Regions from separate parts of the Amycolatopsis sp. NPDC114478 genome, predicted to be linked through region 3. Evidence: riboswitches for the same ligand, from Rfam matches in the RefSeq annotation. Region 3 holds a riboswitch; each other region holds the start of a gene.
The links. Region 3 has a riboswitch for S-adenosylmethionine ahead of ACZ7OH_RS28860 (methionine ABC transporter ATP-binding protein). Riboswitches for the same ligand answer to the same signal wherever they lie in the genome.
Positions count from the first base shown of each region.

Region 1: it holds a riboswitch for S-adenosylmethionine, as region 3 does, so the genes downstream of both, thrC (threonine synthase) here and ACZ7OH_RS28860 (methionine ABC transporter ATP-binding protein) in region 3, are expected to answer to the same signal.
Region 2: it holds a riboswitch for S-adenosylmethionine, as region 3 does, so the genes downstream of both, ACZ7OH_RS22340 (aminotransferase class V-fold PLP-dependent enzyme) here and ACZ7OH_RS28860 (methionine ABC transporter ATP-binding protein) in region 3, are expected to answer to the same signal.

Region 1 is NZ_JBVKDO010000017.1:197,186-207,481, forward strand. Features, by position in the region: gene ACZ7OH_RS37325 (histidine phosphatase family protein) at 1-16, shown strand, start outside; gene octT (diglucosylglycerate octanoyltransferase) at 20-748, shown strand; gene ACZ7OH_RS37335 (DegV family protein) at 753-1,610, shown strand; gene ACZ7OH_RS37340 (ComEA family DNA-binding protein) at 1,761-2,483, shown strand; gene ACZ7OH_RS37345 (ComEC/Rec2 family competence protein) at 2,480-4,852, shown strand; gene ACZ7OH_RS37350 (DUF4231 domain-containing protein) at 4,858-5,346, opposite strand; gene thrC (threonine synthase) at 5,460-6,725, opposite strand; SAM riboswitch class I at 6,739-6,872, opposite strand; gene holA (DNA polymerase III subunit delta) at 7,009-7,989, shown strand; gene rpsT (30S ribosomal protein S20) at 8,047-8,307, opposite strand; gene ACZ7OH_RS37370 (DMT family transporter) at 8,638-9,501, shown strand; gene ACZ7OH_RS37375 (VOC family protein) at 9,525-9,899, shown strand; gene ACZ7OH_RS37380 (class I SAM-dependent methyltransferase) at 9,896-10,296, opposite strand, start outside.
Region 2 is NZ_JBVKDO010000007.1:383,385-393,680, reverse strand. Features, by position in the region: gene lspA (signal peptidase II) at 1-233, opposite strand, end outside; gene ACZ7OH_RS22345 (hypothetical protein) at 859-1,458, opposite strand; gene ACZ7OH_RS22340 (aminotransferase class V-fold PLP-dependent enzyme) at 1,475-2,833, opposite strand; SAM riboswitch class IV at 2,871-2,985, opposite strand; gene ACZ7OH_RS22335 (M23 family metallopeptidase) at 3,068-3,718, opposite strand; gene ACZ7OH_RS22330 (hypothetical protein) at 3,998-4,216, opposite strand; gene ACZ7OH_RS22325 (potassium/proton antiporter) at 4,241-5,719, opposite strand; gene ACZ7OH_RS22320 (ArsR/SmtB family transcription factor) at 5,815-6,498, opposite strand; gene ACZ7OH_RS22315 (penicillin-binding transpeptidase domain-containing protein) at 6,542-8,161, opposite strand; gene ileS (isoleucine--tRNA ligase) at 8,239-10,296, opposite strand, start outside.
Region 3 is NZ_JBVKDO010000011.1:205,692-215,987, forward strand. Features, by position in the region: gene ACZ7OH_RS28830 (PadR family transcriptional regulator) at 1-158, opposite strand, end outside; gene metG (methionine--tRNA ligase) at 211-2,007, shown strand; gene ACZ7OH_RS28840 (TatD family hydrolase) at 2,017-2,853, shown strand; gene ACZ7OH_RS28845 (transglycosylase family protein) at 3,063-4,490, shown strand; gene ACZ7OH_RS28850 (hypothetical protein) at 4,560-4,898, shown strand; gene rsmA (16S rRNA (adenine(1518)-N(6)/adenine(1519)-N(6))-dimethyltransferase RsmA) at 4,908-5,744, shown strand; SAM riboswitch class I at 5,883-5,973, shown strand; gene ACZ7OH_RS28860 (methionine ABC transporter ATP-binding protein) at 6,183-7,193, shown strand; gene ACZ7OH_RS28865 (4-(cytidine 5'-diphospho)-2-C-methyl-D-erythritol kinase) at 7,264-8,226, shown strand; gene ACZ7OH_RS28870 (ABC-F family ATP-binding cassette domain-containing protein) at 8,273-10,036, shown strand; gene ACZ7OH_RS28875 (P-loop NTPase family protein) at 10,042-10,296, shown strand, end outside.

The DNA of each region.
Region 1 (10,296 bases), on a different contig from region 3:
GGGGATGCACGGCTAGCCGATGGGGCCGCGCCTGCTCGTGTTCGGCGATTCGCTGAGCTTTCACGGTCCCGAAGGACCCTGTGCCGCCGACGAACCGCGGCTGTGGCCGAACATCGCGGCCGCCGCGCTCGGCGGCACCGCCGACCTGGTCGCCGGGATCGGCTGGACCGCCCGCGACGCCTGGTGGTCGCTGACCGGCGACCCGCGCGTGTGGGCCGACCTGCACCACGTCGACGCGGTCGTCCTGGCGGTCGGCAGCATGGACACGCTGCCCTCGCCGTTGCCGACCTACCTGCGCACCGGGCTGAAGTACCTGCGACCCGACCCCGTGCGACGCGTGGTGCGCAAGGCTTACCTGTCCGCGCAGCCCCGGCTGTCGGTCGCGTTCCGCGGCCGTCCGGTGGTGCTGCCGGCCAAGCTCACCGTGCAGTACCTCGACACCGCCGTCGGCGCGCTGCGCGTCCTGCGGCCCGAGCTGCCGATCTACGGGTGGCTGCCGTCGGTGCACCGAGCCGCGGCCTACGGGGGCGTGCACACCGCGCGTCCGGCCGCGGAGGCCGCGATGAAGGCGTGGGGCGCGCGGGCCGGGATTCCGTTGCTGGACTTGGAAGCCGTGGTCGGCGAGCACGTCCTGAGCGGCGAGGGCAACCCGGACGGCATGCACTGGGGCTGGAAAGGGCACGCCGCGGTGGGCGAGGCGATGTCCGTGTTGCTGGCGCCGGTGGCGGCCCCCGGCCACGTAGGCTGACGGCGTGTCGGTCGCCGTAGTCACGGATTCCACCGCCCACCTGCCGGAGGGCTTCGCCGAACGGCACGCGGTCCGGGTGGTGCCGCTGCACGTCCTGGTCGACGGCGTGGTTTCCCTCGACGGCGTCGAGACCGGCCCGGCCGCCGTCGCCGAGGCGATGAGCCAGCGCAAGATCGTCACGACCTCGCGCCCGACCCCCACCGAGTTCGTGAAGGAGTTCCGCGCGGCGCTGGCCGACGGTGCCGACGCGATCGTTTCCGTGCACCTGTCGCGCGAGCTGTCGGGCACCTGGGAAGCCGCCGTGCTGGCGGCGCAGGAGGTCGGGCCGGACCGGGTCCGCGTGGTCGACTCGCGCACCACCGCGATGGGCCTGGGCTTCGCCGCGCTGCACGCCGCTTCGGCCGCCTCCGCCGGGGCCGACGCGGCCGAGGTCGAGGCCGCGGCGGTGACCGCCGCCGGGTGCTCGTCGACGCTCTTCGTCGTGGAGACGCTGGACCACCTGCGCCGCGGCGGCCGGATCGGCCCGGCCGCGGCGCTGCTCGGCACGGCGCTGGCGGTGAAGCCGGTGCTGCACATGTCGGACGGCCGGATCCTGCCGCTCGAGAAGGTCCGCACCATGAACCGGGCGCTCGCGCGGCTGGTCGAGTTGGCCGCCAAGGCCGCCGAGGACGACGACGTCGAGCTCGCCGTCCACCACCTCGCGTCGCCGGAGCGCGCGGTCGAGCTGGCGAACCGGCTGGAGGAGGCGGTGCCGCGCTCGGCGGGGTGCGTGGTCTCCGAGCTGGGCGCGGTGATCGGAGCGCACACCGGGCCCGGCGTGCTCGGGGTGGTCGTCCAGCGGACGGTGCCGTCCCGGCGCTAGCCGCCGAACCCGCCAGCATGCCACCCGGGTACGACGGAAACGGCCGTTCCCGGGCCGGGCCGGGTGGATCCATCCACATCACCCCGGTTGTCCACAGGACGCGGCGGCACCCCTGTCGGACGGCTCCCCGCGGGCCCTAACGTCGATCGTGTGTTCGAGCAGCCCGCCCGGGATCCGGGCCCTCCCGTCAACGACCGGCTCGCCTGGCTGGCCGACCAGCTCTCGCCCGACGCGAGCACGGTCGGGCCCGGCGGCCGGCTGGTCCGGCGCTGGCTACCGGGCGGATCGGCCGGTCCCGGCCGCCGCCGGTGGGCGCTCGCCGGTGTCCTCGCGGCGGTCGTGGTGATCGGCCTCGGCTCGGTCGCGCTCCTCGGCGGCCGTCCGGTGCCCGAGTCACCACCCGCGCTGCCGAGCGCGAAACCGGCGAGCGAGGTATCGGCCCGGGCCGCACCCCAGGCCGGTCTCGTCGTCAGCGTCATCGGCCGCGTCCGGTCGCCCGGCCTGGTCACCGTGGTCCAGGGCGCCCGGGTCGCGGACGTGCTCAGGGCCGCGGGCGGCGCCGAGCCCGGCGCGGACCTGAGCTCGCTGAACCTCGCCCGCCGCGTGACCGACGGGGAGCAGCTCGCGGTCGGGATCCCGGCACCCGCCGCCGCGGCGCCGGCCGGTACCCCGGCGGGCGGCAAGGTCGACCTCAACGCGGCGAGCGCGGACCAGCTGGACACGTTGCCCGGCGTCGGCGCGGTGACGGCCCAGCGGATCGTCCAGTGGCGCACCGAGCACGGCGGTTTCACGAAGGTCGAGCAACTGCGCGATGTGTCCGGCATCGGGGAAAGCAAATTCCAGAAGCTGCGCGAGCAGGTGACGGTCGGATGAGCACGCTTCCCGCGACCGACACCCGGCAGGACATGCGGCTCGTCCCGGCAGCGTTGGCGTGCTGGCTCGCCGCCCTCGGCGGCCTGCTGCTGGGCTGGTGGACGGCGGTCGCCGTCGGCCTCGCTTCGGCGGTCCTCGCCGGGCTGGTGTGCTGGCGGGCCCGTGACCGTTCCCGGGTGCTCGGCGCGGCCGCGGCCCTGCTGGTCCTGGGACTCGTCGCCGCGGGACCGGTCGCCTGGCGGATCCGGAACGCGCAGCAGGACGACCTCCGGGTCGCCGCGGCCGACGGGCTGCCCGCGGCGTTGCGGGTCGTCGTCACCGAACGCCCGAAGCCCGTGCGCAGCGCGGGGTACGCCGACCAGCAGGCCGGTGCCCGGTCGGTGGTGCTGACGGCCGACGTCCGCACGGCGTCGGTCGACGGCCGGCCGGTGTCGTCGTCCGGGCGCGTCCTGTTGCTCGCGCCCGTCGCTCAGTGGGCGGCGCTGCTGCCGGGCCAAGACGTCACGGCGACGGGCCTGCTGATGCCGCCGCGCGGCTCGGACCTGACCGCCGCGGTGCTGTCCGTGCGCGGGCCGCCGGGCGACCCCGGCCCGGCGCCGTGGTGGCAGCGGACCGCGGCGGGGCTGCGCGCCGTGCTCCACGACCTGTGCCAGGTCCTGCCGGACGAACCCGCCGGCCTGCTGCCGGGCCTGGTCCTGGGCGACACGAGCGGGTTGTCGCCGCGGGTCGAGCAGGAGTTCGTCACCGCCGGGCTCGCTCACCTGACTGCCGTCAGTGGGGGAAATCTCGCCGTTGCGTGCGGCGCGGTCCTGCTCCTGCTCCGCCTGCTTCGGATCGGGCCGCGGACGTCGGCGGTCGCGGCCGGTGCGTGCCTGGTCGGGTTCCTCGTCCTGGTCGGCCCGGAGCCGAGCGTGCTGCGGGCGGGCGTGATGGCGGCGGTCGCGTTGCTGGCGTTGGCGCTGGGCCGGCGTGGCTCGGCACTGCCGGCGCTGGCGTTCGCGGTGTGCGTGCTGGTGGTGACGGATCCGGCGATGGCCACGGACTTCGGGTTCGCGCTGTCGGTGTTCGCCACCGCCGGGCTGGTCCTGATCGCGCCCCGCTGGGCCGCCGTGCTGGTGCGCCGCGGCGTCCCGCCGGGGTTCGCCGAAGGACTGGCGATCCCGTTGGCGGCGTTCCTGGTGACGGCGCCGGTCCTCGCCGGCATGGCGGGCACGGTGAGCCTGGTTTCGGTGCTCACCAACGTTCTCGCCGCGCCCGTGGTGGCCCCGGCGACGGTGCTCGGCGTCCTGGCGACGGTGGTCGGCCCGTGGTGGCCGGGTGCCGGGACGGTCCTGGTGCACCTGGCCGACCCGGAAGCGCGGTGGCTGATCACGGTGGCGCGGCACGGCGCCCGGGCACCCGGCGCGGTCGTCGCCTGGCCCGGCGGCTGGACGGGCGGGCTGCTGGCCGCCGCGGTGCTCGTAGTACTGGTGCTGGCCGCCCGGTACCGGCGGCTGCGGTTGGTCATGGCGGTGCTGGTCGTCGGGGCGTTGCTGGTGTTCGTGCCGGTCCGGGTGCTCGCACCGGCGTGGCCACCGCGCGACTGGGCGATGGTCGAGTGCGACGTCGGCCAGGGCGACGCGGTCGTGCTGGCGACAGCGGAGCCGGGGCGGGCCGTCGTCGTGGACACCGGGCCCGAGCCGGGGCCGGTGGACGAATGCCTGCACCGGCTGGCCGTCGAGCGGATCCCGTTGCTGGTGCTGAGCCACCTGCACGCGGACCACATCGGCGGGCTCTCGTCGGTCTTCGAGGGCCGGTCGGTCGGCGCCATCGCCGTCGGCCCGGGGCGGGCGCCGGACTGGGCGTGGCGCCAAGTCGCGGCCGAGGCCGCGAAACAGGACGTGCCGTTGGTGGAGCTGAACCCGGGGGAGCGGATGAACTGGCCCGGCCTGACGCTCGACGTACTGGGCCCGCGTTACGTACCGGCCCGCGTGGCGGGCCCGCAGGACGGCACGACGATCAACAACAGTTCGGTGGTCCTGCGAGCGCAAACCCCGGTAGGCCGGGTGCTCCTGACCGGCGACGTCGAACTGGCGGCCCAATCGGACTTGCTGGCCGACGTCGGTGATCTGAAAGCGGAGGTGTTGAAGGTGCCACACCACGGTTCGCGCTACTCGTTGCCGGCGTTCCTCGCGGCGGTGGCGCCGAGGGTGGCGTTGGTCAGCGTGGGTGCCGGCAACACATATGGCCACCCCAGCAAGACCACAATGGACAGTCTGACGGCGTTGGGAGCCCTGGTGACCCGAACCGATGTGGACGGCGATACCGCGGTGGTCGCCGGAACGGCGATAGTCCGCCGAGGCGAGCCCCGAGCCCCGCCCCGCCGGTGAGCCGGTCACTTCACAGCGGCGTTCCGGGCGGCTTCGCCGGCCTGGCGGTCGCGTTCGAACGTGATCCGGCGGCGAGCCCACTGCTGTCCGCCCTCGTCGGCCAGGGTTTCCACCCGTGCGACCAGCACCCGGACCGCGTCCTTGCCTTCGTACGGCGGTGCGGAATGGAGGAACAACGCGGCTTCACGTTCGATCGCGTAACCGATCTGGCTGTGCTCCACCCAGTTCTGGTGCATGCCGAAGGTGGTCCGGATCCCGGTCGCGACCAGGACGACGGCGCCGAGGGCGGCGATGACGACCGAGTCGAGGTGGGCGGCGGCGGCCACCGGGATCGCGGCGGAACCGGTGAGGGCGACGACCTCCACCACGCCGTACCTCAGCCGGTCTCGCCGGGCGCCCTTCTTGTACCACCGCCACTTCGCGACGACGGTCGTCGGCAAGGCCTGGCCGTCGCGTTCGGCGGTGACCATCCAGTGCTTGCCGAGATTCCGCATTTCCGAACCTCCTGAACCGAGCCGGCACGTGGGGTGTCGACCCTATCGGCCCGGGGAAACGCGAAAGGAGGTACTCGCCGGGGGAAGCCGCTCGGCTGCCCCCGGCGTGGACGTCAGTAGCCGAGCGCCTCGTTCACGGCCTTGGCGGACGCCGGCACGGTCGCCTTCGGGCCGATGTGGTTCTCGACCGCGTCGAGGGTCTTGAGGCCGTCGCCGGTGATCAGGAGGACCGTCTCGGCGTCCGGGTCGAGCTTGCCCGTCTCGACCAGCTTCTTCGCCGTCGCCACGGTGACCCCGCCGGCGGTCTCGGTGAAGATGCCCTCGGTGCGGGCCAGCAGCCGGATGCCCTCGACGACCTCTTCGTCGGTGACGTCCTCGATCGCGCCGCCGGTGCGGTTGACGATGTCGAGGACGTACGGGCCGTCGGCCGGGTTGCCGATCGCCAGCGAGCGGGCGATCGTGTCCGGCTTCACCGGCTGGACCACGTCCTGGCCGGCGCGGAAGGCGGCCGACACCGGCGAGCAGCCGGTCGCCTGCGCGCCGAACACCTTGTACGGGCTGGCGTCCACGAGACCGAGCTGACCCAGCTCGCGGAAACCCTTGTCCACCTTCGTCAGCTGCGAACCGGAGGCGATCGGCACGACGATCTGCGGCGGGATGCGCCAGCCGAGCTGCTCGGCGACCTCGTAGGCCAGCGTCTTCGAGCCCTCGGAGTAGTACGGCCGGACGTTCACGTTCACGAACGCCCACTTCGGGTGCTCACCGGCCAGCTCGGTGGCGAGGCGGTTGACGTCGTCGTAGTTGCCGTCGACGGCGATCAGGTCGCCGTCGTACACCGCGGTGGTGAGGATCTTGGCGCGCTCGAGGGTCTTGGGGATCAGCACGACCGACCGCCAGCCGGCGCGGGCCGCGGCGGCGGCCGTCGCGTTGGCCAGGTTGCCGGTCGACGGACACGCGAGCACCTCGAACCCGAACTCGCGGGCCGCGGCCAGCGCGACGGCGACGACGCGGTCCTTGAACGAGTGCGTCGGGTTGCCGGTGTCGTCCTTGACCCACACGCGCTTGAGGCCGAGTTCCTTGGCCAGGCGGTCGGCGCGGATCAGCCGGGTCGCGCCGGGCTCGGTGTTCGGGATCTCTTCGACGTTGGACGGAACCGGGAGGAGCTTCTTGTAGCGCCAGATGTTCTTGGGGCCGGCCTCGATGTCTTCGCGGCGGACGCGGCCGAAGTCGTAGGCGACCTCGAGCGGCGAGAAGTCCTCGGCGGAGACGAACTCCGGGGCGAGCGGCTGCCGGTGACCCTCTTCCTTCGACACCAGTTCGACGGCGGGACCGAGATCCGGGGTCTTCGTGGTGGAGGTCGTGCCGAGGGTTGCGGTCATCGCGAGGTTCCTTTCCTCATCTGCCCCGCCGAAGCGGGCCGGAATTGGCACCGTGGTCGTCAGCTACCCCGCGATCGCGGGATGACAGGCTGTACGCCGGTTGCCGGGGCTTCGTCGGGCCGTTCCCTCTGCCCCTCTGGATGAGCGGTATTCGGTTGTCGGTGCGCGCGAACGAGCGCGCCGCCTCGAGGACACCGTACGACATGGCGCTCACGCTGTGCCATGCCGGCCGCCCGACATCACCGGAGAGGGCGCACGACACCGCAAGTGAGAGGATCCTCGGGTGACCGCGCAAGCCACCGCCCCCGCCCCGCTGCACCTGGTGCTGGGCGAGGAAGAACTGCTGATCGAGCGGGCCGTCCGCGAGACGCTCGCCGCCGCCCGCGCTATCGACGCGACGGCCGAGCTGACCCGCGTCCGGGTGTCCGAACTCACAGCCCCCGAGCTGGCCGAACTTGTCAGCCCGTCGCTGTTCAGCGAGGGCCGCGTGATCGTCCTGGAGTCGGCGCAGGACATCTCGCAGGAGCTGGCCGACGCCGTGGCGTCGTACCTGAAGGACCCCGCGGACGGCATCGTGCTGGTCGTCGTCCACACCGGCGGCGGCCGCAGCAAGGCGGGCAAGACGCTCCCCGCGTCGCTGAAGAAGGCCGGTGCCGAGGTCACGGAGTGCCCGAAGCTGACCAAGCCGGCGGAACGCGAGCAGTTCGTGCGGCACGAGATCCGCCGCGCGGGCGGCAAGATCGACCCGGCGGGGGTCGCCGCGTTGATCGACGCGGTGGGCTCCGACCTGCGAGAACTCTCGTCGGCGGCGAGCCAGCTGGTGGCCGACACGGGCGGGACGGTCGACGCCGACGCGGTCCGCCGCTACCACCGCGGCCGCGCCGACGTGACGGGCTTCGCGGTCGCGGAGAAGGCGGTGAGCGGCGACCGCTCGGCGGCGCTGGAGTCCCTGCGCTGGGCGATGCAGCTGGGCGTCCCGCACGTCCTGGTGGCGGACGCCCTGGCCGACGCGGTCCGCACGATCGCCCGGGTCTCGGGCGCGGGCCGCGGCAACCCGAACCAGATGGCCGGCGAGCTGGGCATGCCGCCGTGGAAGATCCGCAAGGCCCAGGGCCAGTCGCGGGGCTGGAACCAGGACGGCCTGGCCACGGCGATGCGCGTGGTGGCGAGGCTGAACGCCGAGGTCAAGGGCGTGGCGGCGGACCCGGGTTACGCACTGGAGCGAGCGGTCCTGGAGGTGGCGGCCGCCAAGGGCGACCGCTGACCCCGGACACGAAGAAGGCCCCGGCCGAAGCCGGGGCCTTCCCAGAAATCAACCAGCTCAGAGCGCGTTGACGCGCTTGGCCAGCGCCGACTTCTTGTTGGCGGCCTGGTTGGCGTGGATGACGCCCTTCGAGACGGCCTTGTCCAGCTTCTGGGCGGCGTCGCGCTGCAGCTCGACGGCCTTGGCCTTGTCGCCGGCCTCGGCGGCATCGCGGACCTTGCGGATCGCGGTCTTCACCGAGGACCGGATCGCCTGGTTGCGCTGACGCGCCTTCTCGTTCGTCGTGATGCGCTTGATCTGCGACTTGATGTTGGCCATAGGGCAACTCCTGTTTCACTCGGTGAGATCGCCGCCGCGCTGAAGTGGCCCCACTCGAAGAGCGGGTTTCCTCCATGACGGAATGCCGCACGGGCAGCGAGCGACCACTCTAACAGCCGGGCCGCGGGCGTCCGGAGCCGGGAGTACGGTGGGTGACGGCAGTGCCTAGGGTTCCGTCGCCGGTCCGCGCACCCCGCTCCACACAACCAGGACCGGTGGGCCTGGTCCGAGCGGCACCATCGGCGGGCCCGGACGGCCGGTCGTTCATCTGACGGGGCAAAAGCCTGGAGGACCCGGTTTTCGCGCGCGCGAAAACCCGTAAGGGGTCCCGTGAACACCACCGCTTTGTCCCTCGTCCTCGTCGCCGCCGTCGTGCACGCGGCCTGGAACCTCGCCGCCAAGCGGATCTCCTCCGGCGGCACCCAGTTCGTCTGGCTCTACTACACCGTCGGCGCCGTCGTGCTGCTGCCGATCACCATCGTGCAACTCGTCGTCGAGGCCGACCGTCCACAGTGGAGCTGGCTGCTCGCCGCGGTCGTCACGTCCGTGCTGCACATCGCCTACGGCATCGTCCTGCAACGCGGGTACCGCGTCGGCGACCTGTCCGTCGTCTACCCGGTCGCGCGGGGTACGGGCCCGCTGCTGTCGGTGCTGGCCGCCGTCCTGGTGCTCGGCGAACGGCCCGGCTGGCTCGGCCTGCTCGGCGCGTTCCTGGTCGTGGCCGGCGTGCTGGTGATCAGCGCCGGCCGCAAGGCGGAAGACCCCCAGGCGGTCAAGGCCGGGATCTTCTACGGCCTGCTCACCGGCGCCGTCATCGCCGGCTACACCCTCTGGGACGCGCACTCGGTGACCGGCCTCCGCGTGCCGCCGGTCGTCTACTTCGGCCTCGGCTCGATCCTGCAGAGCCTGATGCTCGTGCCCGGCGCCCTGGCCGGGCGCGCCGAGGTCGGCCGCGTCTGGCGCGTGCACCGCCGGGAGGTGCTGCTCGTCGGGCTGCTGTCGCCGGTCGCCTACATCCTCGTGCTGTTCGCCCTCACGATGGCGCCGGTCAGCCTGGTCGCGCCGGCGCGGGAGCTGAGCATCGTGCTCGGCGGCGTCGCCGCGTGGCTGGTGCTGGGCGAGCGCGACGCCGTCCGGCGGCTCGCCGGGTCGGTGATCGTGCTCTCCGGCATCGCCGCGATTGCGGCCGCCTGAGCGCGTCCGGTAGGGATGGTCGGATGGAAGTCCTGAAGAGCAGGCTGATCGTCCGCCCTCGTGACGTCGACGCGACGACGGCGTTCTACCGCGACACCCTCGGCCTGGCCGTGGAGCGTGAGTTCCCCGGCGGCACCGTGTTCTTCCTCGGCCACGGCTCCCTGGAGGTCTCCGGCCGGGGCGAGACGGGGTCGTCGCCCGACCTGGCGCTCTGGCTGCAGGTCCGGGACCTCGCCGGCACGCTGGCCGGCCTGAAGGCGAGGGGCCTGGAGCCGGTGCGGGACGCCCAGCGCGAGCCCTGGGGCCTCGACGAGGCCTGGATCGCCGACCCGGACGGCACGCGCATCGTGCTGGTCGAGGTGCCCGAGGGCCACCCGATCCGCACGGACACCCGCTAGGCGGGTTTGACGGCCCGCAGCTGCGCGGCGAGCGCGGCGAAGCCGGGCGGGTCCCACGTCCAGGTCTGCAGGTCGGCGAAGCCCGCTTCGGCGGCTTCGTCGGCCAGCACGTGCCTGCTCACGGGCAGCCACTTCTCGTGCGCGGACAGCAGCAGCCGCCCGCCGGGGCGCAGCACCCGCAGCAGCTCGGCGAACCCGGCCGCGCGGTCGTCCCACAGCATGACGTTGTTCACGCTCAGCACGACGTCGACGGACGCGTCGGGCTCGCCGGTGTGCGCCGCCGACCCTTCGCGCAGCTCCACGCGGTCGCCGCAGCGCTCCTGGCAGAGCCCGAGCATCTCGGGGGAGGGGTCGACGCCGATGGCGCGTCCGGCCAGCCGCGCGGCGGCGTCCAGGC
Region 2 (10,296 bases), on a different contig from region 3:
GCGAGCACCCACGTCATGCCGGTGGCCATCGAGAAGGCGGCACCCGGGTTGCGGATCACCTGCAGGTAGATCAGCCCGCCGAGGATCCGGACCGGCTCCTTGCCCTCGAGGTTGGCGGCGACCAGGTTCTTCGTCACCAGGTCGATCGCCCAGAACACGACGGCGACCGCGAACACCCAGCCCACGCGGCGCTTCGGCAGCGGCGTCGCCGGCTCTTCCGGCGTCTCCTGCACGGTCTCGGGCGCCACCTCGGCGGCTGCGTCGGTGTCGGGCTCGGAGTGGCTGGGCTCGGTGCTCACCGCTCCATTCTCCACGGTGCTGGTCAGGCCGTGTCGGCGGCGGTGACCGGCCCGCGCAGGAGCACGGCGAACAGCAGGCCCGCCGCCATCAGCGCACCCGCCGGCGGGGTCGGGAAAACCACCGTGACCAGGACGGACACCGCATCGACAGCCCCCAGGAACCGGGCGGCACCAGCAGGCCGAGCGCGGCGCGCCCGTCCCCGGGCAGCCGCGGCTCCAGCGCGCCGACCAGGTCGAGCAGCGGGACGGCCGCCGGCGCGCCCAGGGTGCCGAGCCCGAACCGGACGGGCCGCGGCGGCGTGCCCGCCGGGACTACCGGTACCCGCCCGCCACGGCGAGCACCACGCAGGCCAGCCGGCCGAGCGACCACGTCGGTGGCGGTGGCGATACCCGAGAGCGGGTTGCCGGGGAGGCCGGTGCCGCCGATCTCACCGGTGCCCCGGGTCAGCTGGTGGCCCCGTGCGCGCGGTGTCCTTCGGCAACAACTCGACCGCCACCCTCACCAGCAGGGCGAACCCCGGCGCCGCCAACGGGAACCAGGACCGCCGCGAACTCCCCGTCACGGCAGGGCCTCGCGCGCCGGGCGCAGGAGGGCAGCGAACGCCGCGGTCAGCAGGACGGCCGCCGAGAGGAGGACGCCCACCAGGTCCGCCGAGAGCACCACCGCGATCACCGCGAACGCCGCCGCGGCGAGCAGGACGAGCTTGCTGCGCTCGTACGCGGCGAGCACCAGCAGGCCGAGGGTGGCCAGCAGCGGGCCGCGCAGCTCGTCGCCGAGCCGGAACTGCCACGACCCGACCAGGTCGAGCAGCGGCACGGCGAGGAGCGCGCCGATCGTGCCGAGGACGAACCACCCGGTGCGGACGGGCCGCAGGGCGAGCGCGTACCAGACCGCCGTGCCGATCAGCACCACACCGAGCGCGACCAGCCAGGCCGCGCCCGTGGGAAGGCCTCGTCCCAGGGAATAGAAGGCGTCCTGGGTCAGCCATTGGGCGCGGCCGTACTGCGCCACCCCGGGTGGGGCCGCCGGCCGGAGGAGGAGGTTCGCGGCTTGGTCCTGGGCCGGGCTGCGGCGCGACAGCAGCTGCAGCGCCACCATGCCGATCTGCGTCAGCCCGAGCAGTGCCAACGGAAACCAGAACCGCCGCTCTCTCCCCATCGGGCCAGGCTAGCGCTCAGCAGAACGGCGGCAGCTCACGCGGGTCGCCGACCGGGGCCCAGCGGCCGTCCACCCTCGCGTACTCCCAGCGGGCCCCGCGCGCGACGATCTGGCGCAGCGCCCGCACCACGCGGTCGACGTGCTCCTCGGTGCTGCCGAGGCCGAGGCTGACGCGGATCGCCTGCTGCCCGGCGCCCCCGGTGACGCCGATCAGGCGCTTGGCGGCGATGTGGGCGCAGAAGGCGCCGTCGCGGACGCCGATGCCGTACTCCGCCGACAGCACCGCGGCGAGCCAGCCCGGGTCGAAGCCGTCGACGACGAAGCTGACCGTGCCGACGCGGTCGACCGGCGCGTCGAACAGCCGCAGCTCGGCGCAGCCCGGGATGCCTTCGAGTCCCTTGCGCAGCCGGGTGAGCAGGGCCTGCTCGTGGTTTGCGATCGCGGCCCAGTTTTCGCCGAGGGTTTCGCACGCGACGCCGAGCGCGTAGACGCCGACGGTGTTGGGCGAGCCGGCTTCGTGACGCTCGGGCCCGGTGTTCCAGACGACGGCGTCCTCGGTGACGAGCTTGGTCGCGCCGCCGCCGGCGAGGTACGGCCGGGCGGCGCGCAGCCAGTCGGCGCGCCCGATCAGGGCGCCCGCACCGAAGGGCGCGTACAGCTTGTGGCCGGACAGGGCGACGTAGTCGACGTCCAGGTCCTTGATCGAGATCCGGCGGTGCGGGGCGAGCTGGGCGGCGTCGAGCGCGATGCGCGCGCCGTGCCTGCGCGCCACGGCGGCGATTTCGGCGACGGGGAGCAGCTCACCGGTCACATTGGACGCTCCCGTGACGACGACCAATCGCGGTCCCTGCGGGGCATCCGCGAGGGCTTCGTCCACAGCGGACACTGCCGCGAGGCGGGTGCGCGGGGTCGGGATCCGCCGGACGTTCGGGCCCTGCCACGGCAGCAGCGCGGCGTGGTGCTCGGTGTCGAAGACGACCACCGTGGTGTGCCGCGGCAGGCTGCGGGCGAGCAGGTTGAAGGAGTCGGTGGTGTTGCGGGTGAACACGACGGTGTCGGTCCGGCGGGCGTCGACGAAACGGCGAAGGACGTCGCGAGTGCGTTCGTAGAGCTTGGTGGAGACCTGGGACGCGAAGCCGGCGCCGCGGTGGACGCTGGCGTACCAGGGCAGGAATTCGTCGACCTTCGCGCGGACGGCGTCGAGACAAGGGGCGCTCGCAGCGTGGTCGAGGTTGGCGTAGCCGATCGTCTCGCCCGTGACGAGCGGGACGCGCAGGGCGGCCCCCGCGACGGTCGGGATGTCTTGCGTGACAACGGTTTTCGCGGTGACGGCGGCCAGGGTGGTCGTGCTGGTGCGGTCGATGGCGAGAGTCATCGGTGCCTCCTCGGCGGTCCGGGGGACCCCGGCGAGGGGCCCGCGCTTGCCCGTCGCACGGCGCGACCGGCCCGGTCTTCACCCGGGGCACCCCACCGCGGTAGGAGGGTTGCCGGCCAGCAAGCCGGGGCTTCGCGCTGGCACTCATGACCTGAGCCCGAAGGTAACCGAGAACGCGGCCGGCGGCCAACCCCCGCCTCACATTCTGAGACGCCGCTCACACACGGTGAGGCCTCAGAGCTTCGCGCGGAACCGTCCCGGGAGCTGCGTGATGGCGTTGTCCGCGAGGTGCGTCGCGGTGCCGGTGTACTGCTCGGCTCCCGCGGTGAAGCGCCAGCCACCGATGGTCTTGCCGTCGACGGGCTCGCCATCGGCCTGGGCGACGGCCGTCGAGACCTCCGCGAAGGACTTGCCGTCCCAGTTCGCGGCGTCGGGCACGGTCCAGAGCGTGAAGTGCACGTGGGCGCCGGTGCTGCTGCCGCCGCACGGGAGCGCGTTGCCGGTCGACCCGAGGACGGTCCCGGCCTCGACGTGCTCACCGTCGGTGACCTTGATGCCTTCCATGTGGTAGTACCCGGTCCGCCAGCCGCCGGCGTGGTCGATGGTGACCCAGTCGCCACCGGCGCAGTGCTGCAGGTGGACGGTCCCGGCCAGAGGTGCGCGCACGGTCCGGTCGGCCGGGCTGAAGTCGATGGCGTTCTTGACGCCGGTGCTGCCGTCGTCGGAGTGGATGCCGGCGGAGTAGACCTGCTGACCGGCCTTGAACGGCAGGGCGAGTGCCGGGAACGGAGCCACCTCGGCGATCGCGGCCGGCGCGCCGAGCAAGCCGAGGGCCGCGGTCATCGCGACGGCGAGAACCGTCCGGCGAGTGTGCAGTTTCGTCACCGTGCGTACTCCTTTGGCTTAACGCTCACCCATTCGAACTAACCGGATCGGGCGGAGAGTAGGCCAAAGGTTGGATCATTGGGAAGATTCCGGACGGGGAAGATCACCCTTGCGGGAAAAGATCACCAGGTCGGCGCGGAGAGTGGACAGGGACCGGACAAGGCGCGGTTCAGGGGGCCGCGCAGGGTGCGGCGGCCGCGCGCTTGGCGGCTCAGCTCATGCGGCGGGGGCTGCGCAGCCGCAGCTAGCAGCGCCGACTCGCGCCTCGGACGGGCCAGCTCACCCGGTCGGGCCACGCAGCCAGACCCAGCAGCACCGATCCGCGCTCCCCGCCGCCAGCTCACCCGGCCCGGGCCGGACCGCCGCAGCTAGGAGCGCCGACTCGCGCTCCCAACGGCCCAGCTCGCTGCCTTTGCCGACCGCGTCGCGCCCGAGCACCGCCTCGCCCGGGCGGCAGCTCGTCCACCCCAGCCGCCGCGGATTCGTCCGATCGGTCACAGCGCGGCCACGACCACGAACGGGTTAACGCCCCGACTCGCCCCGCCACCGGGCCAGCCGGCCCGCCCGGTCCACCGCTCTCAGCCGGCGCTCGACCGCGTCGCGGACCGACGTGGTCGTCACCACCAGCAGCTGGTCGTTCTCCTGCAGCCGGCTCGTCTTCTGGGGGGTGAACCCCGCGCCCTCGCGGACGACCAGGCTGACCGTCGCTCCCGTCGGCAGCCTCAGCTCCGACAAGTACACGCCGTGCAGCTTCGACCCGCGCTGGATGCGGACCTGCAGCAGCTCCGCGCCCAGCTCGTCCAGCGGCGCGGAGTCGACCTCGACCTCGTGCGGCTCGGACTTCGTCGCCAGCCCCAGCTTGCGGCCCAGCGGCCCGAGCGTCGCGCCCTGGACCAGCGTCAGCACGATGACCAGCACGAACACCGCGTCGACCAGCCGTTGCGCGCCCGGCAAGCCCCGTGACAGCGGAATCATCGCCAGCACGATCGGCACGGCGCCACGCAGGCCGGCCCACGACAGGAACGCCTGTTCCCGCCACGGCAGCCGGAACGGCAGCACCGAGAGCACCACCGAGATCGGCCGGGCCAGCAGCAGCACGACGGCGCCGGCGACCAGGCCCGGGACCAGCGTCTCGAGCAGCCGGCTCGGCGACGCGAACAGCCCGAGCAGCACGAACAGCCCGATCTGCGCCAGCCAGCCGAGCCCCTCGGCGAACGACAGCGTGTCCGACCGGTGCGGCAGCCGCGCATTGCCCAGCACCAGCGCGGCGACGTACGTCGCGAGCAGCCCGGACGCGTGCGCCAGCTGGCCGGACGAGTACGCGACCACGCAGACCGCGATCGTCGCGAGCGGGTAGAGCCCGGTCGCCGGCAGCGCGGCCCGGCGCAGCGCGATCCCGCCGAGCCAGCCGAAGGCGAGCCCGATCGCCAGGCCCGCGCCCAGCTCGTAGACCACCAGCAGCGGCAGCGTCCAGTCCACAGTGGTGCCTTCGGCCAGCACGACGACCGCGATGTACGCCGGCGCGTCGTTGACGCCCGACTCCAGCTCCAGCGCCCCGACCAGGCGTTTGCCGATCCCGGCCGTGCGCAGCACCGAGAACACCGCCGCAGCGTCGGTCGAGGCGAGCACCGCGCCCCACAGCAGGGCGAACCGCCAGTCGAGGCCGAGCAGGAAGTGCAGCGCCGCGCCGGTGACCGCGATGCTCACCACGACGGCCACTGTGGACAATGCGATTCCCAGTCCCAGCGCGGGTTTCACGGCCGACCAGCGCGTCGTCAACCCGCCTTCGGCCAAGATCATGACGAGCGCGGCGAGGCCGAGCGACTGGGTCAGCTCGGGGTTGTCGAACCGGATGCCGAAGCCGGCTTCGCCGAGCACGACGCCGATCCCGAGGTACAGCAGCAGCGACGGCAGGCCGAGCCGGATGGAGACGCGCACGGCGAGCACGGACGCGAGCAGCACGACGCCGCCGACGCCGAGCAGCACGGGGAGCTGGTCCATGCCGCCTCCCTCCGAGTGCCGTGGGCACTCAGAATAGTGAAGCGGGTGGGTTAACTCGTTCGTGTACCGCCGGCCCGAGTCGGACACCCGGTGTGTTAAGGCCCATCCAGCGCCGAGAGATCGACACCCAGCGCGGCGAACGGCTTGGCGGCGCTCGGGTGCACCTTCACGGCGCGGTGGCCGTCCCGGCCGACCCAGCCCGCCTCGACCGCCCGGTCGAGCAGCGCCGCGGGCAGCGCGCCGGCGAGGTGGTCGCGGCGTTCCGTCCAATCCAGACAGTCGCGCAGCAGCGGCCGGCGCCCGGCGGCGACCGGCACGCCGAGCCCGGCCAGCACCTCGCGGCCGCGGCCGGTCAGCGTCAGGCCGTCGGCGGTGTCGACGAGACCGGTGGCGAGCATGCCGTCGCGCACGGCGACGCCGAGAACGCCCGCGAGGTGGTCGTAGCAGGTGCGCGCGAAGCTGAGCCGCTTCACCCGCAGCGACGACTTCAGCCCCATTAGCGGCCGGTGCTCGGCGTGCTGGGCCAGGTGCTCGATCAGCTCGGCGACGCGCGGGTCGGCGATCCGGACGTAGCTCGCGCGGCCCTGCTTGACCCGGACGACGAACCCGGCGCCGACCAGCCGGGTGACGTGCTCGCTGGCCGTGGAGAGCGCGATCCCGGCCGCCTTGGCCAGCTCGCCGACGGTCCAGGCCCGCCCGTCGAGCAGGGCGAGGCACATGGTGGCCCGGCTCGGGTCGGCGAGCACCGCGGCGACCTCGGCGAGGGCGATCGTCTCCATGCCCCCACGCTACGACCCGCGCTGTTCGGCCGCGGCCGAAGCGTCAGATCCCCTTCAGGAACTTCGCGGCCAGGGTGACCGCCGGGCCCGAGTCGTTGGAGCTCTCCAGGAGCACCGCGAACGCGACGGTGCCGCGGTACCCGACGAACCACCCGGTGGCGTTCGAGCCGTCGCCGAACTGGGCGGTGCCGGTCTTGCCGAAGACCTCGCCCGCCCCCGCCGCGCCGCGGCCGGTCCCGCTGGTCACCACGGCCCGCATCATCTTCCGCACCTGGCCGAGCACCGCCGCGGGCGGCGGCGAGTAGCCCTTGACGACCTTCGTGTCGAGGTCGTGCCACAGCCGCGGTGTGATGGCCTTGCCGGCCGCGACCGTGGCCGCCATCAGCGCGCCGCCGAGGCAGCTCGCCTGGATCCGGCCCTGGCCGAACCCGTCCTCGACCTGCTCGTCCTTGCTCGCCGCCGGCTCGACCTTGCCCAGCTCGGTGTCGATCCCCGGGATCTCGTAGTCGGCGTTGAGGCCCAGCTCGTTCGCCGCCTTCACCAGCCCGTCGGCCGGGAGGTCCAGCGCCAGCTGCCCGAACGTCGTGTTGCACGAGCGCGCGAACGCCGTCTGCAGGTTCGTCGCGCCCAGCTCGAAGCCCTCGTTCTTGACCGTGCGCGTGCCGATCGTGGCGACGCCGGGGCAGTCGACCGGCGAGCCCGCGTCGAGCCCGCTCTGCTGGACCGCCGCGACCGACGTCGCGATCTTGAACGACGAACCCGGCTCGTACAGCCCGTGCAGCGCCTTCGGGGCGTTCCCCGCGGCCGCGTTCTGCGCGACGGCGAGGATGTCGCCCGAGCCCGTGTCGAGGGCGACCATCATGGCCGAGCCCTGGTAGCCGTCCACCGCGGCTTGCGCGGACTTCTGCGCGGTCAGGCTCAGGCTCGACGTCAGCGTCTTCGCCTCGCCGTCGGCCTTCCCGAACAGCGTCTCGACGCTCTTCCCGCTGGTGTCGACGCGCTCGACGGCGAAGCCGCCCCCGCTCGCCGCCGTCACCTGCCCGGTCAGCGCCGAACGCAGCAGCGGCGCCGGGTCGCCGTCGACCGCGCGCAGGCCACTGGCCCCGCTGACCAGCAGCGGCTTGCCGTCGCGGTCGGCGACGGCCGTCGTGTCCTGCACCGCCGTGCTGATCACCAGCCGCTGCCCCGCTTCCAGCTTCGGGTGCAGCAGCGACGGTGCCCAGTGCACGAGCCACTTCCCGCCGGTCTGGGCGAGTTCGAACGGCACGTCGTAGGTCCAGACCTTCCCCGGCTTCAGCGCCCACGAGACGCTGAACGTCCCGCTGGTCTGCTTGGCCCCGGCCGGAGTCGGCTGCAGGACAGTCAGCTTCGCCTTCAGCGACGACGGGTTCAGCGTGTTCCGCGCGTCCCGCAGCGCCACCGCGGCCGCCGGCGCGGCGTCGGTCAGCCGGCCCGCCGCGTCCGGGTTGTTCTCGGACAGGTCCTGCAGGTACTCCGTGATCGCCGAATGCGGATCGGCCGCGCCCGGGTTCTCGACGCTCGTCGCCCCGGCTTCCGCCGCGGGCGTCGAACCGCCGTTCAGCACGAAGAACGCCGCCACCACGGCCACGACGACGAGCAGCGCGCCGCCGATCAGGATGCCGCGTCTTCTCGCAGGACTCATTTCCGCGTACCCCTCCCCCAAGGAACGCCACCGTCGTGGGTGACCGGCTGATCTTACCGGCCACCCACGACGATCGGTCAGGCTTTTTCGACCGCGACCGTGACCTTGGTGCCGTCGCCGACGGTGCCGGCGGATCCGTCGGCCACCGCGCCGTAGGTCACCGACGTGGAGAGGGTCTCCGACGCGAGGAACTCCTCGTGCGTCCGAGCCGCCTCGACGACGTCGGAAGGTGCGTCCACGGTCAGCGCGATCCGGTCGGCGACGTCCAGCCCGGCGTCGCGGCGGGCCTGCTGCACGACCCGGACCAGGTCGCGGACCAGGCCCTCGGCCGCCAGCTCCGGCGTCACCTCGGTGTCGATGAGGACCAGCCCGGACCCGCCGGGCAGCTCCGCCGCCGCGCCGCCGCTCTTCGCGACGAGCCGCCGTTCGAACTCGCCTTCGCGCAGCGCGATCCCGGCCGCGACCACGGCCCCGCCCTGGAACGACCAGTCGCCCGCCTTGACGGCCTTGATCACCGTCTGGACGTCCTTGCCCAGCCGCGGGCCGGCCGCCCGCGCGTTCACCGCGACCTCGAACCCGCCGTGCGCGGCGACGTCGGTGGTCAGCTCGACCGCCTTGACGTTCACCTCGTCGCGCAGGATGTCGACGAAGGCGCCCATCGTCTCGGCGTCCTCGGCCGCGACGACCAGCGACGACAGCGGCAGCCGCACGCGCAGCTTGTTCGCCTTCCGCAGCGACAGCGCCGACGACGCCACCTGCCGCACCCGGTCCATCGCGGTGACCAGCGCCGCGTCGGCGGGCAGGTCGTTCGCGTTCGGCCAGTCGGTCAGGTGCACCGAACGGCCGCCGGTGAGGCCGCGCCAGACGACCTCGGTGGTCAGCGGCAGCAGCGGCGCCGTCACCCGCGAAGTCACCTCCAGCACGGTGTGCAGCGTGTCGATGGCATCCTGGTCACCGGCCCAGAAGCGGTCCCGCGAGCGGCGGACGTACCAGTTCGTGAGGACCTCGAGGAAGTCCCGCACGGTCTGGCACGCACCCGCGATGTCGTAGTGGTCCATCGCGTACTCGACGTCGGTGACGAGCTCGTGCGTCTTCGCCAGGACGTACCGGTCGAGCACGTTCGGCGAGTCCGTGCGCCACTTGCCTTCCACGCCTTCGGCGTTCGCGTACAGCGCGAGGAAGTAGTACGAGTTCCACAGCGGCAGCACGGCCTGGCGGACGGCGTCGCGGATGCCCTTGTCGGTGACGACCAGGTTGCCGCCGCGCAGGATCGGGCTCGCCATGAGGTACCAGCGCATGGCGTCGGAGCCGTCGCGCTCGAAGACCTCGTTGACGTCCGGGTAGTTGCGCAGCGACTTGGACATCTTCGCGCCGTCCGAGCCGAGCACGATGCCGTGCGCGACGCAGGTGCGGAACGCCGGCCGGTCGAACAGCGCCGTCGCGAGCACGTGCAGCAGGTAGAACCAGCCGCGGGTCTGCCCGATGTACTCGACGATGAAGTCGCTCGGGTAGTGGTGCTCGAACCAGTCGGCGTTCTCGAACGGGTAGTGCACCTGGGCGTACGGCATCGAGCCGGAGTCGAACCAGACGTCGAGGACGTCCGGCACCCGGCGCATCGTCGACTTGCCGGTCGGGTCGTCCGGGTTCGGCCGGGTCAGCTCGTCGATGTAGGGCCGGTGCAGGTTGTCCAGCCGCACGCCGAAGTCCGCCTCCAGCTCGTCGAGCGAGCCGTAGACGTCGGTGCGCGGGTACGCCGGGTCGTCCGACTGCCACACCGGGATCGGCGTGCCGAAGTAGCGGTTGCGCGAGACCGACCAGTCGCGCGCGTTCTCCAGCCACTTGCCGAACTGGCCGTCCTTGACGTTCTCCGGGTACCAGGTGATCTGCTGGTTCAGCTCGACCATCCGGTCCTTGAACTGCGTCACGGCGACGAACCACGACGACACCGCGCGGTAGATCAGCGGGTTGCGGCAGCGCCAGCAGTGCGGGTACGGGTGGTCGTAGGTCTCGTGGCGCAGCAGCAGCGCGCCCTGCTCGGCCGCGGAACCCGTGCCGTTCTTGAGGTCGCGGATGATGTTCGGGTTGGCGTCGAACACCTGCTGGCCGGCGTAGTCCGGGACGGTCGAGTCGAACTT
Region 3 (10,296 bases):
TCGGCGGTCATCTTCTTCAGCGCGTGGTAGATCGACCCCGGCTGGACGTTGGCCCACTTGTCCGCCGACCAGCTGAGCAGCTCGCGCCGCACCTGGTAGCCGTGCGCGCGGCCGTACATGCGCACCACCCCGAGCACGAGCAACCGTGTCGCCGACAACCGGGCCTCCCTCTCGACAAAGCGCGTGACGCCCTCCGTAGGCTAATAAGGTATGAGCACCCCTGTGTTGACCGCGGTGGCCTGGCCCTACGCCAACGGCCCCCGCCACATCGGCCACGTGTCCGGATTCGGCGTCCCGTCCGACGTCTTCTCCCGCTACCAGCGAATGGCCGGCAACCGGGTGCTCATGGTGTCCGGCACCGACGAACACGGCACCCCGATCACCGTCCAGGCCGACAAGGAGAACTCGACCCCGCAGGCGACGGCGGACAAGTACACCCGCCAGATCGGCAACGACCTGCAGGGCCTCGGCCTGTCCTACGACCTGTTCACCCGGACCACGACCGGCAACCACGCCGAGGTGACGCAGCAGATCTTCCTGGCGCTGCACCGCAACGGCTACGTCGTGCCGAAGACCACGCGCGGCGCGATCAGCCCGTCCACCGGCCGCACGCTGCCCGACCGCTACGTCGAGGGAACCTGCCCGATCTGCGGGTACGACGGCGCGCGCGGCGACCAGTGCGACAACTGCGGCAACCAGCTCGACGCCGCGGAGCTGATCAACCCGAAGTCGCGGATCAACGGCGAGACGCCGAAGTTCGTCGAGACCGAGCACTACTTCCTCGACCTGCCGGCGTTCACCAAGACCCTCGGCGACTGGCTGTCGACCAAGACCGACTGGCGCCCGAACGTCCTCAACTTCACCAAGAACCTGATCGACGACATGCGGCCGCGGCCGATCACCCGCGACCTCGACTGGGGCGTCAAGATCCCCCTCGACGGCTGGCGAGACCAGCCGCTGAAGCGGTTCTACGTCTGGTTCGACGCGGTGATCGGGTACTTCTCGGCCAGCGTCGAGTGGGCGCGGCGGTCCGGCAACCCGGACGCGTGGCAGGAGTGGTGGAACAACGCCGACGCGCGGTCGTACTACTTCATGGGCAAGGACAACATCACCTTCCACGCCCAGATCTGGCCGGCGCTGCTGTTCGGCCACAACGGCGAGGGCGACAAGGGCGGCGAGCCGGGCAAGTACGGCAAGCTGCACCTGCCCGACGAGATCGTCTCCAGCGAGTTCCTCACGATGAGCGGCTCGAAGTTCTCGACCTCGCGCGGGCGCGTGATCTACGTCGAGGACTTCCTGCGCGACTTCGGCCCGGACACGCTGCGGTACTTCATCTCGGTCGCCGGCCCGGAGACCCAGGACACCGACTTCACCTGGGACGAGTTCGTCCGCCGGACCAACTTCGAGCTGGCCAACGAGTGGGGCAACCTGGTCAACCGGTCCATCTCGATGGCGCACAAGAACGTCGGCGCCATCCCGCGCCCGGAGGCCCCGACGGCGGCCGACGAAGAGCTGAAGGCGTTGTCCCGCAAGGCGTTCGACACCGCGGGCGCGCACCTGGCCCGGTCCCGGTTCAAGCTGGCGGCGAGCGAGGCGATGAAGGTCGTCACCGCGGCGAACAAGTACATCTCCGACCAGGAGCCGTGGAAGCTCAAGGACGACCCGACGCGGCGCGACACGGTGCTGCACACCGCGCTGCAGGTGGTGAGCGACGCCAACACGCTGCTGACGCCGTTCCTGCCGCACTCGGCGCAGAAGGTGCACGAGGCCCTCGGCGGCACCGGCGTCTGGGCCGCCCAGCCGGAGCTCAAGGAGGTCGACGACCTCGACATCGCCGGCCGGGTCAACCCGATCCTCACCGGCGACTACGCGGGCGAGCAGGCGAAGTGGGAGTCGAAGCCGATCGAGGTCGGCAAGCCCCTGCAGAAGCCGTCGCCGCTGTTCACCAAGCTCGACCCGGCGCTCGGCGAGACCGGTCCGGAGTGGGCGCCGATCATCAAGGAGTAAGAAGTACGCATGGGTGAAGAGAAGCGCGAGCTGCCGCCGGTCCCGGACCGGCTCCCGGTGTCGGTGGTGGACGCGCACACCCATCTCGACGCGTGCGGCGCGGTCACCGCGGCCGATGTCAAGGCCGTGGTCGACCGCGCCGAGCGCGCCGGCGTCGCCCGCGTCGTCACGGTGGCGGACGACCTCGCCTCGGCCCGCTGGGCCGCCGAGGCGGCCACCTGGGACCGCCGGGTCTGGGCCGCCGTCGCGATCCACCCGACGCGGACCAAGGAGTTCGGCGAGGCCGAGAAGTCCGAAGTGGAGCGCCTGGCCGCCCAGGACCGCGTGGTCGCCGTCGGCGAGACCGGCCTCGACTACTACTGGGACTACTCGCCGCACGACGCCCAGCAGGAGGCGTTCCGCTGGCACATCGACCTCGCCAAGCGGCTGGACAAGCCGCTGATGATCCACGACCGCGAGGCCCACGACGACGTGTTGCGCATCCTGGCCGAAGAGAATGCGCCGAACGCCGTAATCTTCCATTGTTTTTCCGGGGACGCGGAAATGGCCCGCAAGTGCCTCGACGCGGGGTACGTCCTTTCCTTCGCGGGCACGGTGACGTTCAAGAACGCGAAGGGGCTCCACGAGGCGGCCCGGCTCTGCCCGCCGGACCAGTACCTCGTCGAAACCGACGCGCCGTTTCTGACCCCCCACCCGTTCCGTGGACGGCCGAACGAGCCGTTCGGCGCCGCCTACACCGTCCGTCACCTCGCGGCGCTCAGGGGCGAAGCTGTCCACGAAGTCGCCGAATCGGTCCGGACCACCGCCGAGCGGGTCTACCGACTCCCCAGTGTCACAACGGGTTGAACGCATTGCGACATCAGGGTTCCTTGATCGTCCACCTGATGGAGTGACGGGGATCACGACACTCCGGGGGGTGTTTGCGCAACCCGCCGCGACCCGTTACTGTCCCGTGATCGTGCCGGTCGGGCCTGTGCTCAGCAGCTTCCGATCGTCACGCCCAGTCGTAGAGACGTCGCCCCCGACCGTCGTCTCGTGAAAGGGAACGATCCCCGGTGACAGGTAGCAGACAGGCTGGAGCGCGCTCCGCCGTCCTCGAACGCAGTTATTTCGAGGACACCGCGTATGGCCAGCTCGACTTCTCCGACGACCCGAACATCACGCAGCAGGACATCCTCGCCGCGCTCGGCCCCGACGCCGACGCGATGATGGCCGAGATCGACGTCGACGTCGACGAGCTGATCCGCCTCATCAACGCCGAGACGACGTACCTGCCCCCGATCGTCATCCCGGACGAGATCGAGGCGGACCGGACCGCGTCCCCGCAGGCCAAGCGGGCCATGCTGGACGAGGGGCTGCGCGAGACCACCAAGGTCTGGAAGCGCCGCTTCCTCAAGGGCGCCGTCCTCAGCGTCATGATCAGCATCGCCGGCGGCGGCGCGGCCGCGCTGGCGATGAACAAGAGCGTCACCGTCGACGTCGACGGCCAGCAGACCACCGTGCACTCGTTCGGCGACACCGTCGGCGAGGTGCTGCAGGACGCGGGCCTGTCCGTGGGCGCGCACGACTCGCTCTCCCCGTCCCCGCAGGCGGAGGTCGGCGACGGCGGCGTCATCAAGCTCGAGCGCGGCCGCCAGCTGAAGATGATCGTCGACGGCTCGGAGCACACCTCCTGGGTCCGCGCGACGCACCTCGGCGACGCGCTGGGCCAGCTCGGCATGACCGGTCTGGACAAGCCCGGCACGTGGATGTCGATGTCGAAGGACGGCGAGCTGCCCCTCCAGGGCGCCACCGTCGAGATCAAGACCCTGAAGAACATCACCCTGTACGACGGCGCCAACGCGCCGAAGCAGGTGAAGACGACCGCGGTCACGACGAAGGAGTTCCTGGGCGAGTACAAGCTGACCCTGGGCCCGGAGGACCAGGCCGAGGGTGGTCTGGACGTCAAGCTGACCGACGGCGCCGAGGTGCACATCAGCCGCACCGGCGTCTCGACGGTCGTCCAGAAGGAGTCCATCGACCCGCCCGAGCAGAAGGTCGACGACCCGGACCTCGCCAAGGGCAAGACCTCGGTCGAGGACCCGGGCACGCCGGGCGAGAAGATGGTGACCTACAAGGTCACGCAGAAGAACGGCAAAGAGGTCTCCCGCGAGAGCGTCTCCGAGCAGGTCATCACCCAGCCGAAGCCGAAGATCATCCACGTCGGCACCAAGGAGGCCCCGGCGCCGGCGATCGGCGACGGCTCCGCGTGGGACCGCATCGCGCAGTGCGAGTCGGGCGGCAACTGGGCCATCAACACCGGCAACGGCTACTACGGCGGCCTCCAGTTCGACAAGCAGACCTGGAACGCCTACGGCGGCGACCAGTACGCGGCGCTGCCGAGCCAGGCTTCGCGTGAGCAGCAGATCGCGATCGCCGAGAAGGTCCGCGACGCCCGCGGCGGCAGCTACAGCGCCTGGCCGGTCTGCGGCAAGAAGGCCTGAGTTCCGCTTCGAAACGGCCCTCGTCCCTCGTGGACGGGGGCCGTTTCGCGTGCCGGGCACACTGGGTTCGTGGAGGACTACCAGCGGCGCAAGCTCGCGCACTTCCACGAGGCGCTGACCCGGCTGACGCGTCCCGCCGAGGAACAGCGGGCGTGGCTGCGCGAGAACGGCCTCGGCCTCGCCGATGAGCTGGCGACCGAGTTCGACGACTTCTACGAGGACCTCGCCTCGTGGCACGGTGACGCCGCGCCGATCCTCGCCGAGCTGGACCGCCTCCTCGCCCGCATGAGCGGCGAAGCCAACGCGCACCTCTGGGAAGTCGAAGCCCTCGTGACCGAACCCGACTGGCGGCGCGTGCGTGAGCTGGCCACCGCCGCCCTCGCGGTGCTGCCCGAGCGCGGTCGGTAAGCTCGTCCGGTGGTTGAACTGCTGGGACCGGCCGAAATCCGCGGGCTGGCGGCCGAACTCGACGTGCGGCCGACCAAGAAGCTCGGGCAGAATTTCGTGCACGATCCCAACACCGTCCGCCGGATCGTCGAGCTCGCGGGCGTCGGCCAGGACGACGTCGTCCTCGAGGTCGGGCCCGGGCTCGGTTCGCTGACCCTCGGCCTGCTCGCCACCGGCGCGCGGGTCGTCGCCGTCGAGATCGATCCCAAGCTCGCCGAGCGGCTGCCCAAGACCGTTGCCGAGCGGGGGCCCGAGGCCGCGGACCGGCTGACCGTCGTCGGGGCCGACGCCTTGCGCGTCACCCGCGCGGAGCTGGGCGAGCCGACCGCGCTCGTCGCCAACCTGCCCTACAACGTCGCCGTCCCGGTCGTGCTGCACCTGCTCGCCGAGGTGCCGTCGCTCGCCAAGGGCCTGGTCATGGTGCAGACCGAGGTCGCCGACCGGATGGCCGCCGGCCCCGGCAGCCGGATCTACGGCGTCCCCAGCGTCAAGCTCGCCTGGTACGGCCCGGCGCGCAAGGTCGCCGCCGTGCCGCGGTCGGTGTTCTGGCCGGTGCCGAACGTCGACTCGGCGCTCGTCGCCTTCGAACGCGGTGACGCTCCGGCGTCGGACGACCGCGATCGGCTCTTCGGCCTCGTCGACGCCGCCTTCTCACAACGCAGGAAGACCCTCCGCGCCGCGCTCGCCGGCTGGGCGGGCTCCGCCGAGCGGGCCGGCGAGCTGCTCGCGGCCGCCGGGATCGACCCGAAGACCCGCGGTGAGCAGCTGGCCGTGCAGGACTTCGCCCGCCTCGCCGCGGTCCGTTAGCAGGTCCACAGTGGAAGTCAACGCGGCCGGGTGAAAATACGCCTCTTGCCGTGCGATCCCGCGATTCGGACACCTCCACTCGTGTGATCTGGGCCAACAGGCTTGCTTTCGCTCCTCGGGATCGGCTTTACTCGGAAGCGTCCATCCCGAGCGACTGAGAGACCTGGCTCGCCGAAGTCGCAGCAACCACCCTCCGCAGGGCAGGTGCTACCGCCAGGACCGATGGAGGCCGTTTCCGATGAAGAGGGTAGCTCGCCCCCTGCTCCTGACCAGGCGTCGCGTAGTCGACGAAGGCCGCCGCTCCGTGACCGCATGTCGACGCTCCCACTGAGCTTGTCGTAGCCGGTCCACCTCTTCTTCACGCACCGTCCACACAGGACGGACTTTGCTTGCGGCCGGGTGCCGCGCACCGCGCGCACCCCGTTTTCTGGAGCCTTCGTGATCACCGTCGAAAACCTGTCCAAAACCTTTGCCACCAACGGAAACTCGGTCGTCGCCCTGCGGGACGTGAGCGTCGACGTCCAGGCCGGCTCGCTGTTCGGCGTGGTCGGCCCGGCCGGGTCCGGCAAGTCCGTCCTGGCCCGTTGCATCGCGCTGCAGGAGCGGCCCGACCGCGGCGTCGTGCGGCTCGACGGCCTCAACACCGGCACCCTCGACGGCCGCCGCCTGCGCGAGATCCGCCGTCAGCTCGGTGTCGTCTCGACCAAGCCGGAGCTGATCGCCGAGCGCACCATCGCCGGCAACATCGCTTCCCCGCTCGAGCAGCTCGGCGTCGACGGCCCGCAGCGCCGCAGCCGGGTCGGCTCGCTGCTCGACCTGGTCGGCCTGACGCAGCGCGCGACGCAGCGTCCGGGCGAGCTGTCGGAGGGTCAGCTCCGCCGCGTCGCGGTCGCCAAGGCCCTCGCGGCCGCGCCGGCCGTGCTCCTGGCCGACGACCCGACCGCCGGCATCGACCCGGAGGAGGCCGGCTCGGTGCTCACCGTGCTCGACCGCGCCCGCTCCGAGCTCGGCACCACCGTCGTCATCACGACGCCGGACGCCGGCGTGGTCCGCCGGGTCTGCGACGACGTCGCGGTGCTCGAAGACGGCACGGTCATCGAGCGCGGCACCGTGCTCGACCTGATCTCGAACCCGGCCAGCCGCACCGCGCAGGCGCTGCTGCCCGCCATCGAGACCACCCGCGCGCAGTCGGCGCGCTACGACCGCTCGGTCGACGTCGTGCTGGTCGGCTTCGCGTCGGTCGGCGCGCTGCTGCCCGAGGCCGCGGGCCGGTTCGACGTCGAGTTCGCCACCATCGGCGGCGGCCTGACCCGGATCGGCGACACCCCGGTCGGCCGCTTCCGCCTGGGCGTCCGCGGCGAGCGCGCCGACGCGGCCCTGGCGTGGGTCGCCGAGCGCGGCGGCCACGTGACGCACACCGCTCGCGGCCCCCAGGGCGTCGCGGCCTGACCTCGAGTTCGAAGACGCCCCGATGCGCACGTCGCATCGGGGCGTTTTCGCGGGCACGTAGGCTGGTCGGGTGCTCGCCGTAGTTCCGCCCCCAGTCACCGTCCGGGTCCCGGCCAAGGTCAACCTGCACCTGGCGGTCGACGACCTGCGCGAAGACGGTTACCACGAGCTGGTGACCGTGTTCCAGGCCCTGTCGCTGACCGACGAGGTGACCGTCGCCGTCACCGAAGAGCCGGGGCTGGAGATCTACGGCGAGGGCGAGGGCACGGTCCCGACCGGCCCCGAAAACCTGGCGTGGCGCGCGGTCGAAGCGCTGTCCGCGCACGTCGGGCGCACCGGCGACCCGAAGGTCCGGGTGGTGCTGCGCAAGGGCATCCCGGTCGCGGGCGGCATGGCGGGTGGCAGCGCGGACGCGGCGGCGACGCTCGTCGGGCTGGCGAGCCTGTGGAACCTCGACGTCACGCGCGACGAGCTCGCGGAGATCGCCGCCGGCCTGGGCAGTGACGTCCCGTTCGCGCTCTACGGCGGCACCGCGCTGGGCACCGGGCGCGGCGAGCGGCTCGTCCCGGTGCTGTCGCGGCACACCTTCCACTGGGTGCTGGCCTTCGACGAGCGCGGCCTCTCGACGCCGAGGGTGTTCGGCGAGCTCGACCGGCTGCGCACGGACGGCAACCCGCCGCGGATCGGCTCGCACACCCCGGTCGTCGAGGCGCTGGCCTCCGGCGACCCGCGCCAGCTGGCGCTGCTGCTGGGCAACGACTTGCAGGCGGCCGCGGTCTCGCTGCGGCCGGGCCTGCGCCGCACGCTGCGCGCCGGCGTCAACGCGGGTGCGCTCGCCGGCACGGTCTCCGGGTCCGGCCCGACGTGCGCGTTCCTCTGCGAAGACGCGCAGTCGGCGGTCGAGGTCGCCGCCGAGCTGTCGGGCGCGGGGGTGTGCCGCACGGTCCGGGTGGCGCACGGCCCGGTGCCCGGCGCCCGCGTCGTCGGCGGCGACGACGCGAACCGGCCGACGCCGCCGCGCGTGCACGCCTGATCGTCCACTGTGGATTTCTACTTCTCGGAAAGGAACGGCTGAGCGGATGGCCAACCTGGTCAACCTGGAGGCGGTGAGCAAGTCCTACGGGGTTCGCCCGCTCCTGGACGGCGTGTCGCTGGGTGTCGCGGCCGGGCAGCGCATCGGCGTCGTCGGCCTCAACGGTGGCGGCAAGACCACCCTGCTGGAAGTCCTTTCCGGACTCGCCGAGCCGGATTCCGGGCGGGTGAGCCATGTCGGCGGCCTGCGGATGGCCGTCGTCACCCAGCGGACCGAGCTGCCGGCGGACAGCACGGTCGGCGACGTCGTCCTGGAACGCTACGGCGCCGAGCACGAGTGGGCGGCCGACGCCCGCGTGCGGTCCATTGTGGACGGACTCGGGATCACCGCGATCGGGCTGGACACGCCGACCGCGAACCTCTCCGGCGGCGAGCGGCGCCGGGTTTCCCTGGCCGCCGCGCTGACCGGCGAGCTCGACCTGGTCGTGCTGGACGAGCCGACCAACCACCTGGACGTCGAAGGTGTCCGCTGGCTCGCCGACCACCTGCTCGCGCGCCGGATCGCCGTCGTGGTCGTCACGCACGACCGGTGGTTCCTCGACACGGTCGCGACGCTGACGTGGGAGGTCGCGAACGGCCGCGTCGAGCAGTACGAAGGCGGTTACGCCGACTGGATCTTCGCGCGCGCCGAGCGGGCGCGGCTGGCCGCGACGGCCGAGGAGAAGCGGCAGAACCTGGCCCGCAAGGAGCTGGCGTGGCTGCGCCGCGGCCCGCAGGCGCGCTCGTCGAAGCCGCGCTACCGCATCGAAGCGGCCGAAGCGCTGATCGCCGACGTCCCGCCGCCGCGCGACTCCGTCGAGCTGCAGGCGTTCGCGAAGCGGCGCCTCGGCAAGACCGTGCTGGAGCTGGAAGACACGACGTACCAGGTGGGCGAGCGGACGCTGCTCGACCACGTCACCTGGCGGATCGGCCCAGGCGACCGGATCGGCCTGGTCGGGGTGAACGGCTCGGGCAAGACGTCGCTGCTGAAGCTGCTCGGCGGCGACGTCGAGGGGTCGACCGGCCGCCGGATCGAGGGCAAGACGGTGGCGCTCGCGCACCTGCGCCAAGAGCTCGACGACCTGCCCGGCGACCTGCGCGTGCTGCAGGCGATCGAGCAGGTGGCCGGGCGGGTGGTGTTCGGCAAGCAGGAGATGACGGCGTCGCAGCTGGGCGAGAAGCTCGGCTTCCCGCAGGCCCGCCAGTGGACCCCGGTCGGCGACCTGTCCGGCGGCGAGCGCCGCCGGCTGCAGCTGTGCCGGCTGCTGATGGCCGAGCCGAACGTCCTGCTGCTGGACGAGCCGACGAACGACCTGGACATCGACACGCTGCAGCAGCTGGAGGACCTCCTCGACGGCTGGCCGGGCACGATGGTCGTGGTCTCGCACGACCGCTACCTGGTGGAGCGCGTGTGCGACACGATCGTCGCCCTGTTCGGCGACGGCCGGATCACCCACTTGCCGGGCGGGATCGAGGAGTACCTGAACCGCCGCGCGGCCGCTCAGCCGGCCGCGGGCCCGGCGCCGTCCGCGGAGAAGGCCGAGGCGAAGAAGTCGGCGGCGGATCTGCGCGCGGCGCAGAAGGAGCTGGGCCGGCTGGAGCGCAAGCTGGACCAGCTGCACGCGAAGGAGGAGAAGCTCCACGCGGCGCTGCTGGAGGCGGCGACGGATCCGGCGAAGCTGATGGAGCTGAACGCGGAGCTGAAGGGCGTCCAGGGCGAGATCGAGGACGTCGAAGGCCGCTGGCTGGAGACGTCCGAGCTGCTGGAGTGACCAGGGTGATCGGGCCCCGCGACGCCCTGGAGGTGCCCCGGCTGCGGCGGATCGCGGTGGCGGGCCCGGCGGGCTCGGGCAAGTCGACCCTCTCGCGGACGCTCTGCGAGCGCCTCGGGGTGCCGTACGTCGAGTTCGAGTCCTTCTTCCACGGGCCGGGGTGGACCGTGCGGGAGACCTGGCAGGCCGATGTCCTCGACTACCTGGCCGGCGACGTCTGGGCCATCGAATGGCAGGGCGAACCGGTCCGCGAGCGGATG